Regions from separate parts of the Streptomyces marokkonensis genome, predicted to be linked through region 1. Evidence: riboswitches for the same ligand, from Rfam matches in the RefSeq annotation. Region 1 holds a riboswitch; the other holds the start of a gene.
What was found. A riboswitch is a leader RNA that binds a small molecule or an ion and turns the genes downstream of it on or off. The one in region 1 is predicted to bind thiamine pyrophosphate.

Region 2: another riboswitch for thiamine pyrophosphate. It lies ahead of ABEA26_RS02655 (thiamine ABC transporter substrate-binding protein); the one in region 1 lies ahead of thiO (glycine oxidase ThiO).

Annotation. Positions count from the first base shown of each region.
Region 1 covers NZ_BAABCQ010000077.1:26,664-31,561, forward strand. Annotated here, with positions in the region: gene thiE (thiamine phosphate synthase) at 1-608, opposite strand, end outside; gene ABEA26_RS20070 (Rv2175c family DNA-binding protein) at 707-1,072, opposite strand; gene ABEA26_RS20075 (NAD(P)/FAD-dependent oxidoreductase) at 1,150-2,424, opposite strand; TPP riboswitch at 2,579-2,690, shown strand; gene thiO (glycine oxidase ThiO) at 2,688-3,899, shown strand; gene thiS (sulfur carrier protein ThiS) at 3,896-4,096, shown strand; gene ABEA26_RS20090 (thiazole synthase) at 4,099-4,896, shown strand.
Region 2 covers NZ_BAABCQ010000006.1:52,967-57,864, forward strand. Annotated here, with positions in the region: gene ABEA26_RS02650 (ABC transporter permease) at 1-1,562, opposite strand, end outside; gene ABEA26_RS02655 (thiamine ABC transporter substrate-binding protein) at 1,538-2,626, opposite strand; TPP riboswitch at 2,706-2,811, opposite strand; gene rlmN (dual-specificity RNA methyltransferase RlmN) at 2,908-4,020, opposite strand; gene ABEA26_RS02665 (phosphatidate cytidylyltransferase) at 4,190-4,898, opposite strand, start outside.

The sequences.
Region 1 (4,898 bases):
GCCGCGGTGATCGCTCGGACGACGACGGCGCGCCGGGCACCGGCCTCCAGTACCTGGTCGAGGTTGCCGAGGTCGATGCCGCCGATGGCGAACCAGGGGCGGTCGGTGCCGAGGGACGCCGTGTGGCGGACCAGGCCGAGGCCGGGTGCGTGGCGGCCGGGCTTGGTGGGGGTGGGCCAGCACGGGCCGGTGCAGAAGTAGTCCACGCCGTCCTGGACAGCGGCGGCGGCGGCCTCGGACTCGGAGTGCGTGGAGCGGCCGACGAGTACGCCGTCGCCGAGGATCGCCCGTGCGGCGGGCACCGGCAGGTCGCCCTGCCCGAGGTGCAGCACGTCGGCGCGGGCGGTGTGGGCGACGTCCGCCCGGTCGTTCACGGCGAGGAGCTTGCCGTGGCGGGCGCAGGCGTCGGCGAAGACCGCGAGGTGCTCCAGCTCCTCCGCCGCCTCCATGCCCTTGTCACGCAACTGCACGATGTCGACGCCACCGGCCAGCACCGCGTCCAGGAACGAGGGCAGGTCGCCCTGGTCACGACGGGCGTCCGTGCACAGGTAGAGCCGGGCGTCGGCGAGCCGGGCTCGGGCGGTGGCGGTGTCGTCGGTGCCGGGCATGCTGGTGTCCCCCTGGGGTCTGGTGGCGTGCGGGCGGCGGACCGGCACGGCCGTCGGGGCCGTGTGCCGCGGCCCGCACGCCACGGTGGTGTGTCAGGTCAGACGGCGAGCGCCTGGGCGCGGCGCTTCACCTCCGTGCCGCGATTCTCGCTCAGCGCCTGCGCGGGGGTGCCGGGCAGGGTCTCGTCGGGCGTGAAGAGCCACTCCAGCATCTCCTCGGCCGTCCAGCCGTCGTCCCGCAACAGCGTCAGCGTCCCGACCAGGCCTTTGACGACCTTGTCCTCGTCGATGAAGGCCGCGGGGATGTGCAGCGCGCGGTTCTCGCCGCGGCGTACGGCGATGAGCTGGCCTTCCTTGATCAGCTGGCGTACGCGGGTCACCTCGACACCGAGCATCTCGGCGATGTCGGGAACGGTGAGCCAGGCAGGCACGAGAGCATCGGTCTTTGCGTCAATCTCGGTCACGACCCAAGCCTGCCATCTGGCACCGACAGTCGGAAGCCGGACCCGTCCGACCTGGGCCGGCGCACCCACCGGAGGGACTACGCGGTCGCCGCCTTCAGCGGCTTCGCCGGGTCGGCCAGCAGCCGCGGGTCCATCGTCGCGCCCGCCTGGATCAGACGTTTGCCCTGGGCCAGGTCCCGGGGACGGCCCACCGCCAGCAGGGCGACCATGCGGCCCTCGCGCAGCCAGCAGACCGTCCAGGCGGGCCCCGAGGGGTCCCCGCGCCACAGGGTGGCGTCGGCGTCCGTGTGGTGACCGGCGTACTGGACGAAGCGGCCGAACTGCTCGGACCAGAAGTACGGCACCGGGTCGTAGGCCGCCACGGCCTCGCCGCCGACGGCGCCGATGATGTCGGCGGCGACCGTGCGCGGCCCTTGGAGGGCGTTGTCCCAGTGGTGCACCAGCAGCCGCTCGCCGTAGCGGCCGGAGGGGAAGGAGGCGCAGTCGCCGACCGCGTGGACGTCCGGCACCGAGGCGCGCAGGCGGTCGTCGGCCAGGACCTCCCCCTGCGCGCCCAGGCCGATCCCGGAGCCGGCGAGCCAGGCGGTGGCGGGCCGGGCGCCGATGCCGACGACGACCGCGCCGGCGGGCAGCCGCGAGCCGTCGTCCAGGACGACGACGTGACCGGGCTCTCCCGGGCCGCCGGGCTCCACACGCTCCACGCGCGCGTGGGTGCGCAGTACGGCGCCCGCGTCGGCGTACCAGGTGGTCATCGGCGCGGCGACCTCGTCGGGCAGCGCGCCGGCGAGGGGCCGGTCGGCGGCCTCCACGACGGTCACGGCGCAGCCCGCCTCGCGCGCGGCGGTGGCGAACTCGGCGCCGATCCAGCCCGCGCCGACGACCACGACGTCGTGCTGCCGGGCGAGCACCGGGCGCAGCCGTTCGGCGTCGTCCAGGGTGCGCAGCAGGTGCACGCCGGGCACGCCCTCGGTGCCGGGGAGACGGATCGGTTCGGCGCCGGTCGCGAGGACGAGGACGTCGTACGGCACGGGCCCCTCGGAGGTGTCGAGTACGTGCTCCGCGGGGCGGACGCCCAGGGCCTCGCAGCCGAGCCGCAGGGTGATGCCGAGCGCCTCGAAGTCAATGTCGAAGGCGGAGCCCTCTGCCGTGCCGAGCAGGACGGCCTTGGACAGCGGAGGACGGTCGTACGGCTGGTGCGGCTCCGCGCCGATCAGGGTCACGGTGCCGGTGAAGCCCTGCTCCCGCAGGGCGACGGCGGTCTGCACCCCCGCCATGCCCGCGCCGACGACGACCACGCGGCGTTCCGCGTCCGCTTCCCGCACCCGGGCCCGCTCCTGCGTCTGCTCGCTCACGTGATCACCTTAGACACCGGCCCCTCGTCAGTCAGGGGTCGTGCGCGGTGACCTGCTCCACACCGCTCGGCCGTACGGGCCGTACGGGGCTGTAGGCAGGCGCGGGGCGACTCCCCTTACGAGTGCGACGCGCCGCGGGCTAGGCTGGCCGACGCAAGGCACTCGCGGGAGCCCGGACGCACCGGGCTGAGAGGGAGGCTGGCGGCCTCCGACCGTACGAACCTGATCCGGGTCATGCCGGCGAAGGGAGGGGCTGGACGCCCATGTCGTCACCGCCGCACACGACGTCACCCACGACGTCACGCACACCCGACGTCCTCGTCGTCGGGGGCGGGATCATCGGCCTGGTCACGGCGTGGCGGGCCGCGCAGCGCGGGCTCGGCACGGCCCTCGTGGATCCCGAACCGGGCGGTGGGGCCGCCCAGGTGGCCGCCGGGATGCTGGCCGCCGTCACGGAACTGCACTACGGCGAGCAGACGCTGCTCGCGCTGAACCTCGCCTCGGCCCGCCGCTACCCGGCGTTCGCGGCCGAGCTGGCCGACCTCACCGGCCACGACCTCGGTTACCGCCGCTGCGGCACCCTCGCCGTCGCCCTGGACGCCGACGACCGCGCCCACCTGCGGGAACTGCACGCGCTCCAGCAGCGCTCGGGTCTGGAGTCCGAGTGGCTGACGGGGCGTGAGTGCCGGCGCCTGGAGCCGATGCTCGCGCCGGGCGTGCGCGGGGGGCTCCGGGTGGACGGCGATCACCAGATCGACCCCCGGCGACTGGCCGGCGCGCTCGTGGCCGCCTGCGAACGCGCGGGCGTCGTCTTCCACCGGGTGTGGGCCGACCGGCTCACCGTCGGGCGTGGCGGTGAGCGGGCCACGGGTGTCGTCACGGCCGACGGCACCGCGCTTGAGGCCGGGCAGGTGGTACTGGCCGGGGGCAGCCTGAGCGGGCGGCTCACGGGCGTCCCGGACGACGTACTGCCGCCGGTACGGCCCGTGAAGGGGCAGGTGCTGCGGCTGGCGATGCCGCAGGCGCACGGTCCACTGCTGAACCGGACCGTGCGTGCCGTGGTGCGCGGCAACCACCTCTACCTGGTGCCCCGTCAGAGTGGCGAGCTGGTCGTCGGGGCCACCAGCGAGGAGCTGGGCTGGGACACCACGGTCACCGCGGGCGGCGTCTACGAGCTGCTGCGCGACGCCCACGAGCTGGTCCCCGGCATCACCGAGCTGCCCCTGACGGAGACCCTGGCGGGTCTGCGCCCGGGCTCCCCGGACAACGCCCCGCTGCTCGGCCCGACCGGTCTTGACGGCCTGCTGCTGGCCACCGGGCACCACCGCAACGGCGTCCTGCTCACCCCGGTCACCGGCGACGTCATGGCGGACGTCCTGACCACCGGGGAGCTTTTGGCCGAGGCACTGCCCTTCAGCCCCCTGCGCTTCGGCGCCGCCCCCGCACTCCCGGAACACTCGGAGCAGCCCGCATGAACATCTCCGTCAACGGCGAGCCGCGCGAGGTGGCTCCCGGTACCGCTCTGGACGCCCTGGTGGGCACGCTCACCGCGGCACCGTCCGGTGTGGCCGCCGCCCTGAACGAAACCGTCGTCCCGCGCGCGCGGTGGTCCGCCACGGCGCTGGCCGACGGCGACCGCGTGGAAGTCCTCACCGCCGTCCAAGGAGGCTGACCATGGCCGACGATCCCTTTGTCCTCGGCGGTACGACGTACGGGTCCCGCCTGATCATGGGCACCGGGGGGGCGCCCAGCCTCGATGTGCTGGAGCGGGCGCTGGTGGCCTCCGGGACGGAGCTGACGACCGTCGCGATGCGGCGCGTGAACGCCTCGGTGCACGGGTCCGTGCTGTCGGTGCTGGAGAAGCTGGGCATCCGGGTGCTGCCGAACACGGCCGGCTGCTTCACCGCCGGGGAGGCCGTCCTCACTGCCCGCCTCGCCCGCGAGGCCCTCGCCACCGACCTGGTCAAGCTGGAGGTCATCGCAGACGAGCGCACCCTGCTGCCGGACCCGATCGAGCTGCTGGACGCGGCGGAGACGCTGGTCGACGACGGGTTCACGGTGCTGCCGTACACGAACGACGACCCGGTCCTCGCGCGCAAGCTGGAGGACGTCGGGTGCGCCGCGATCATGCCGCTCGGCTCGCCGATCGGGTCGGGGCTCGGTATCCGCAACCCGCACAACTTCGAGTTGATCGTGGAGCACGCGCGCGTGCCGGTGATTCTGGACGCGGGGGCCGGTACGGCGTCGGACGTGGCGCTGGCGATGGAACTGGGGTGTGCGGGTGTGATGCTCGCCTCCGCCGTGACGCGGGCGCAGGAGCCGGTGCTGATGGCGGAGGGGATGCGGTTCGCGGTGGGGGCGGGAAGGCTGGCACGGCGGGCCGGGCGGATTCCACGGCGGCACTTCGCCGAGGCGTCGTCTCCTGCGGAGGGCCTGGCGGCGCTGGATCCGGAGCGGCCCGCTTTTCAGTGAGC
Region 2 (4,898 bases), on a different contig from region 1:
TCGCCGGGACGCCCCAGCAGCCGCGCCACGGCCACCGGCAGCGTCGGGTTGTCGGGCCGCGCGATGAACACGGTCGCCCCGAACTCCCCGAGCGACACCGCGAAGGCGAACCCGGCCGCGACCAGCAGAGCCCGCCGCACCATCGGCAGGTCGACCTCCCGCCACACCCGCCACGGCGACGCCCCGAGCACGGACGCCGCCTCCCGCAGCCGTACGTCCACCGCCCGCAGCACCGGCAGCATGGTCCGTACGACGAAGGGGACCCCGACCAGTGCCTGCGCCAGCGGCACCAGGATCCAGGACGCCCGGAGATCCAGCGGGGGTTCGTCCAGCGCGATCAGGAACCCGAAGCCGACCGTCACCGCGGACACCCCGAGCGGCAGCATCAGCAGCGCGTCGAAGCCGCGTACGAAGCGGCCCGCGTCGCGGCGGGTGAGCGCGGTGGCGGCCAGCGCTCCGATCACCACGGCGATGGCGGTGGCCACGACGGCGTACTGGAGGGAGTTGCCGATCGCCTCGATGGGCGGGACGAGGAAGGTACCGCCGTCCTCGCGGGTCAGCGCCCGGTAGTAGCCGAAGCCGGGTGCGCCCAGCGACCGCTCGACCAGTACGGCGAGCGGCAGCACCAGCAGCACGGCGATGGTGGCCAGGACCCCGGCCAGCAGGACCCACTGCCCGGTGCCGCGCGGCCGGCGCGCGGTCGTGGCCGCGTCCACCAGCCGCAGGGCCGTCTCCCGCCGCCGTACCGTCCAGGCGTGCACGGCGAGGATGGCGGCCACCGCGGCGAACTGGATCAGCGTCAGCACGGCGGCCGTGGACAGGTCGAAGATCTGGGAGGTCTGCCGGTAGATCTCCACCTCCAGGGTGGAGAAGGCGGGCCCGCCGAGGATCTGGACCACGCCGAAGGAGGTGAAGGTGAACAGGAACACCATCAGCGCGGCGGCGGCCACGGCCGGCGCGAGCGCGGGCAGGGTCACCTGCCGCCAGGCCGTCAGCCGCGAGGCGCCGAGCATCCGCGCGGCCTCCTCCTGCCGTGGATCGAGCTGCGACCAGAGGCCGCCGACGGTGCGTACGACGACGGCGTAGTTGAAGAAGACGTGCGCGAGGAGGATCGCCCACACGGTGGTGTCCAGCCGTACGCCCCACAGCTCGTCGAGCAGCCCGCCGCGCCCCACCAGCGCCAGGAACGCCGCACCGACGACGACCGTCGGCAGCACGAACGGTACGGTCACCACCGCCCGCAGCACCTGCTTGCCGGGAAAGTCGAAGCGGGCGAAGACGTAGGCGCCCGGCAGGGCGATCAGCAGGGTGAGCGCGGTCGAGGCCAGCGCCTGCCAGGTGGTGAACCACAGCACGTGCCGTACGTCCGGCTGGACGAGCACGTCCCCGATCCGCCCGAACTGCCAGGAACCGTCGATCTCCAGTCCGCGCGCGACGATCGCGGCGACGGGGTAGGCGAAGAACACCGCGAAGAACGCGACGGGCACGGCCATCAGGGCCGGCCGCGCCGCGTTCCCCGTGCGACGCCGGCGTTTGGTCACTTGAGTACGAGTGAGGTCCACGACTTGACCCACTGGTCGCGGTTGTCGGCGATCTTCGCCGGGTCCATGGTCTGCGGGTCCTCGGCCTGCGGCCCGAACTTCCGGAACGCCTCGGGGATCCGCGCGCCCTCCCGCACCGGGTAGACGAACATGTTCAGCGGCAGGTCCTCCTGGAACTCCTTGCCGATGAGGAAGTCGAGGAGTGCCTTGCCGCCCTCGGGGTTGCCGGCGTTGCTCAGCAGACCCGCGTACTCGACCTGGCGGAAGCAGGTGCCGGCGGCGACACCCGTCGGCGCGGTGGTGGGCTGCGGGTCGGCGTAGATGACCTCGGCGGGCGGGGAGGAGGCGTAGGAGACGACGAGCGGGCGGTCGCCCTTGGCCTTCTTGCCGCCGGACGAGCCGGAGAACTCCTCGTTGTACGCCTGCTCCCAGCTGTCGACGACCTGGACGCCGTTCGCCTTCAGCTTCTTCCAGTAGTCCTGCCAGCCCTCGTCGCCGTACTCGGCGGCGGTGCCGAGCAGGAAGCCGAGGCCGGGCGAGGAACCGGCGGCGTCCTCGGTGACGAGCAGGTCCTTGTACTCGGGCTTGACCAGGTCGTCGAGGGATTCCGGCGGGGTCAGCCCGTGCTCGCTGAAGTAGGCCTTGTCGTAGTTGACGCAGATGTCGCCGGTGGTCACGGGCGTGACCCGGTGCTTGTCCCGGTCGGCCCGGTACTCGGGGAGGACCAGGTCGGAGCCCTTCGCCTCGTACGGCTGGAACAGCCCGTTGTCGAGGGCTCGGGAGAGCAGTGTGTTGTCGACGCCGAAGAAGACGTCGCCCTGCGGGTTGTCCTTGGTGAGGATGGCCTTGTTGACGGCCTGCCCGGCGTCGCCGTCCTCCAGGACCCGGACCTTGTAGCCGGAGCTCTTCTCGAAGCCGGCGATGACGTCCTTCGACACGGCCCACGAGTTGTGGCTGACCAGGGTCACGGTTTTGGAGTCGCCGGCGCCCCGGCCGTCGCCGTCGGACGACGATCCGCACGCGGTCAGGCCGCCGACCATGCCGAGTCCGACTGCGAGGACGGTGGCCTTCTTGGTGATGCTCACTGAATTCCTCCTGGGTGACCAGGAGAAGACGCGGCCCCGCCCGGAACCCCTGGCGAGGGTCCCGGGCAGGGCGCAACAGCTCGAGTGGTGACCGATCTCCCTACCCAGAATGACCTGGGCCAGGTTCGGAGGGTCTGCGGCCGGTGCCGCACTCTCAGCGCTGTGGCGCTCCCCTGTCGGAATATGAAGATGTGGTTTCGTATGACGTACGTGTGGAGTTGTCGTTGTCGTTGTCGTTGTCGTTGTCGTTGTCGTACGACGATGTGCTGACGTCGGTCAGGCTACCGCTCGCTCGCGGCGAGCTGACCACACGCCCCGTCGATCTCCTGCCCTCGGGTGTCCCGGATCGTCACCGGCACACCATGCGCCGCGATCGCCTCCACGAACGCCTTCTCGTCCTCGGGCCGCGACGCGGTCCACTTCGAGCCCGGCGTGGGGTTGAGCGGGATGAGGTTGACGTGCACGGGCCGGCCCTTGAGCATCCGCCCGAGCCGGTCGCCACGCCACGCCTGGTCGTTGATGTCCCGGATCAGCGCGTACTCGATCGACAGCCGGCGCCCGGACGCGGCCGCGTACTCGAACCCGGCATCCAGCACCTCACGCACCTTCCAGCGCGTGTTGACGGGGACCAGGGTGTCGCGCAGCTCGTCGTCGGGCGCGTGCAGCGAGATGGCGAGGCGGCACTTGAACCCCTCGCCGGTGAAGCGGTGGATGGCCGGGACGAGACCCACCGTGGAGACCGTGATGCCGCGCTGGGAGAGGCCCAGCCCGTCGGGCTCGGGGTCGGTGAGACGGCGGATGGAACCGACGACCCGGTTGTAGTTGGCGAGCGGCTCGCCCATGCCCATGAACACGATGTTGCTGAGCCGGGCCGGTCCCCCCGGGACCTCGCCGTCCCTGAGCGCCCGCATGCCGTCCACGATCTGGTGCACGATCTCGGCCGTCGACAGGTTCCGGTCCAGGCCGGCCTGACCGGTGGCGCAGAAGGGGCAGTTCATGCCGCAGCCGGCCTGGGAGCTGATGCACATGGTCACCCGGTCCGGGTAACGCATGAGGACGGACTCGACGAGCGTCCCGTCGAACAGCTTCCACAGCGTCTTGCGCGTGGTGCCCTGGTCGGTCGACAGATGCCGCACGACCGTCATCAGCTCGGGCAGCAGCGCCTCCTGGAGGCCCTGACGCGAGCCGGCCGGGATGTCGGTCCACTGCTCGGGGTCGTGCGCGTACCGCGCGAAGTAGTGCTGCGAGAGCTGCTTCGCGCGAAACGGCTTCTCGCCGATCGCGGCGACGGCCTCCTTGCGCTCCGCGGGCGTGAGGTCGGCGAGGTGCCGCGGCGGCCGCTTCGCTGCGCGGGGCGCGACGAAGGTGAGCTCACCTGGGGCGGGACGGGCCACGGTTGGACAACTCCTCATGACGACGGGCCTGTGGCGAATCCCCGCTCATGCGGGGACGACGGCAGAGCCATGCCGAAGCCAGAAGACCTCACCGGACAACCCCCGCGTGGGCGGGGAAACACGAAAGGGCCCGCGACCATGCGGGCCCTTCCAGACTACCTGAACGCTGTCAACCCGATCCGACGAAGATCACCAGCAGCAGCCACACCACCGGCGCCGTGGGCAGCAGCGAGTCCAGGCGGTCCATGATGCCGCCGTGGCCAGGGAGCAGCGTGCCCATGTCCTTGATGCCGAGGTCCCGCTTGATCATGGACTCGCCGAGGTCGCCCAGCGTGGCACTGACGGCGACCGCGAGGCCGAGCAGCAGGCCCTGCCACCAGCTGCCGTCGTCGATCATGAACTGCATGCACAGCGCGCCCGCCACCATCGCGAACGCCACCGCTCCGAGCAGGCCCTCCCGGGTCTTGCCGGGGCTGATGCGCGGGGCGAGCTTGGTCCTGCCGAAGCGCCAGCCGACGGCGTAGGCGCCGGTGTCGCTGACGACCGTCAGTATCAGGAAGACCAGGACGCGTAGGGCGCCGTCGTCCGCCATGAGCATCATCGCGACGAACGTGGCCAGGAACGGCACGTAGAACGCCGCGAAGAGGCCTGCCGTGACGTCCCTGAGGTAGCCCTCCGGCGGCTCGGTCATCCGCCAGACGAGGACCGCCAGTGCCGTGAGCGCCATGGCGACCCACGCGCCCTCGGAGCCCCGGACGTACCCGGCGACCACCATCGCCGCTCCGCCGATCGCGAGCGGCACGAGGGGCGCCTTGATGCCCTTGCGCTCCTGGAGCCGCTTGGTCAGCTCCCAAAGGCCCACCACGACGGCGACCACG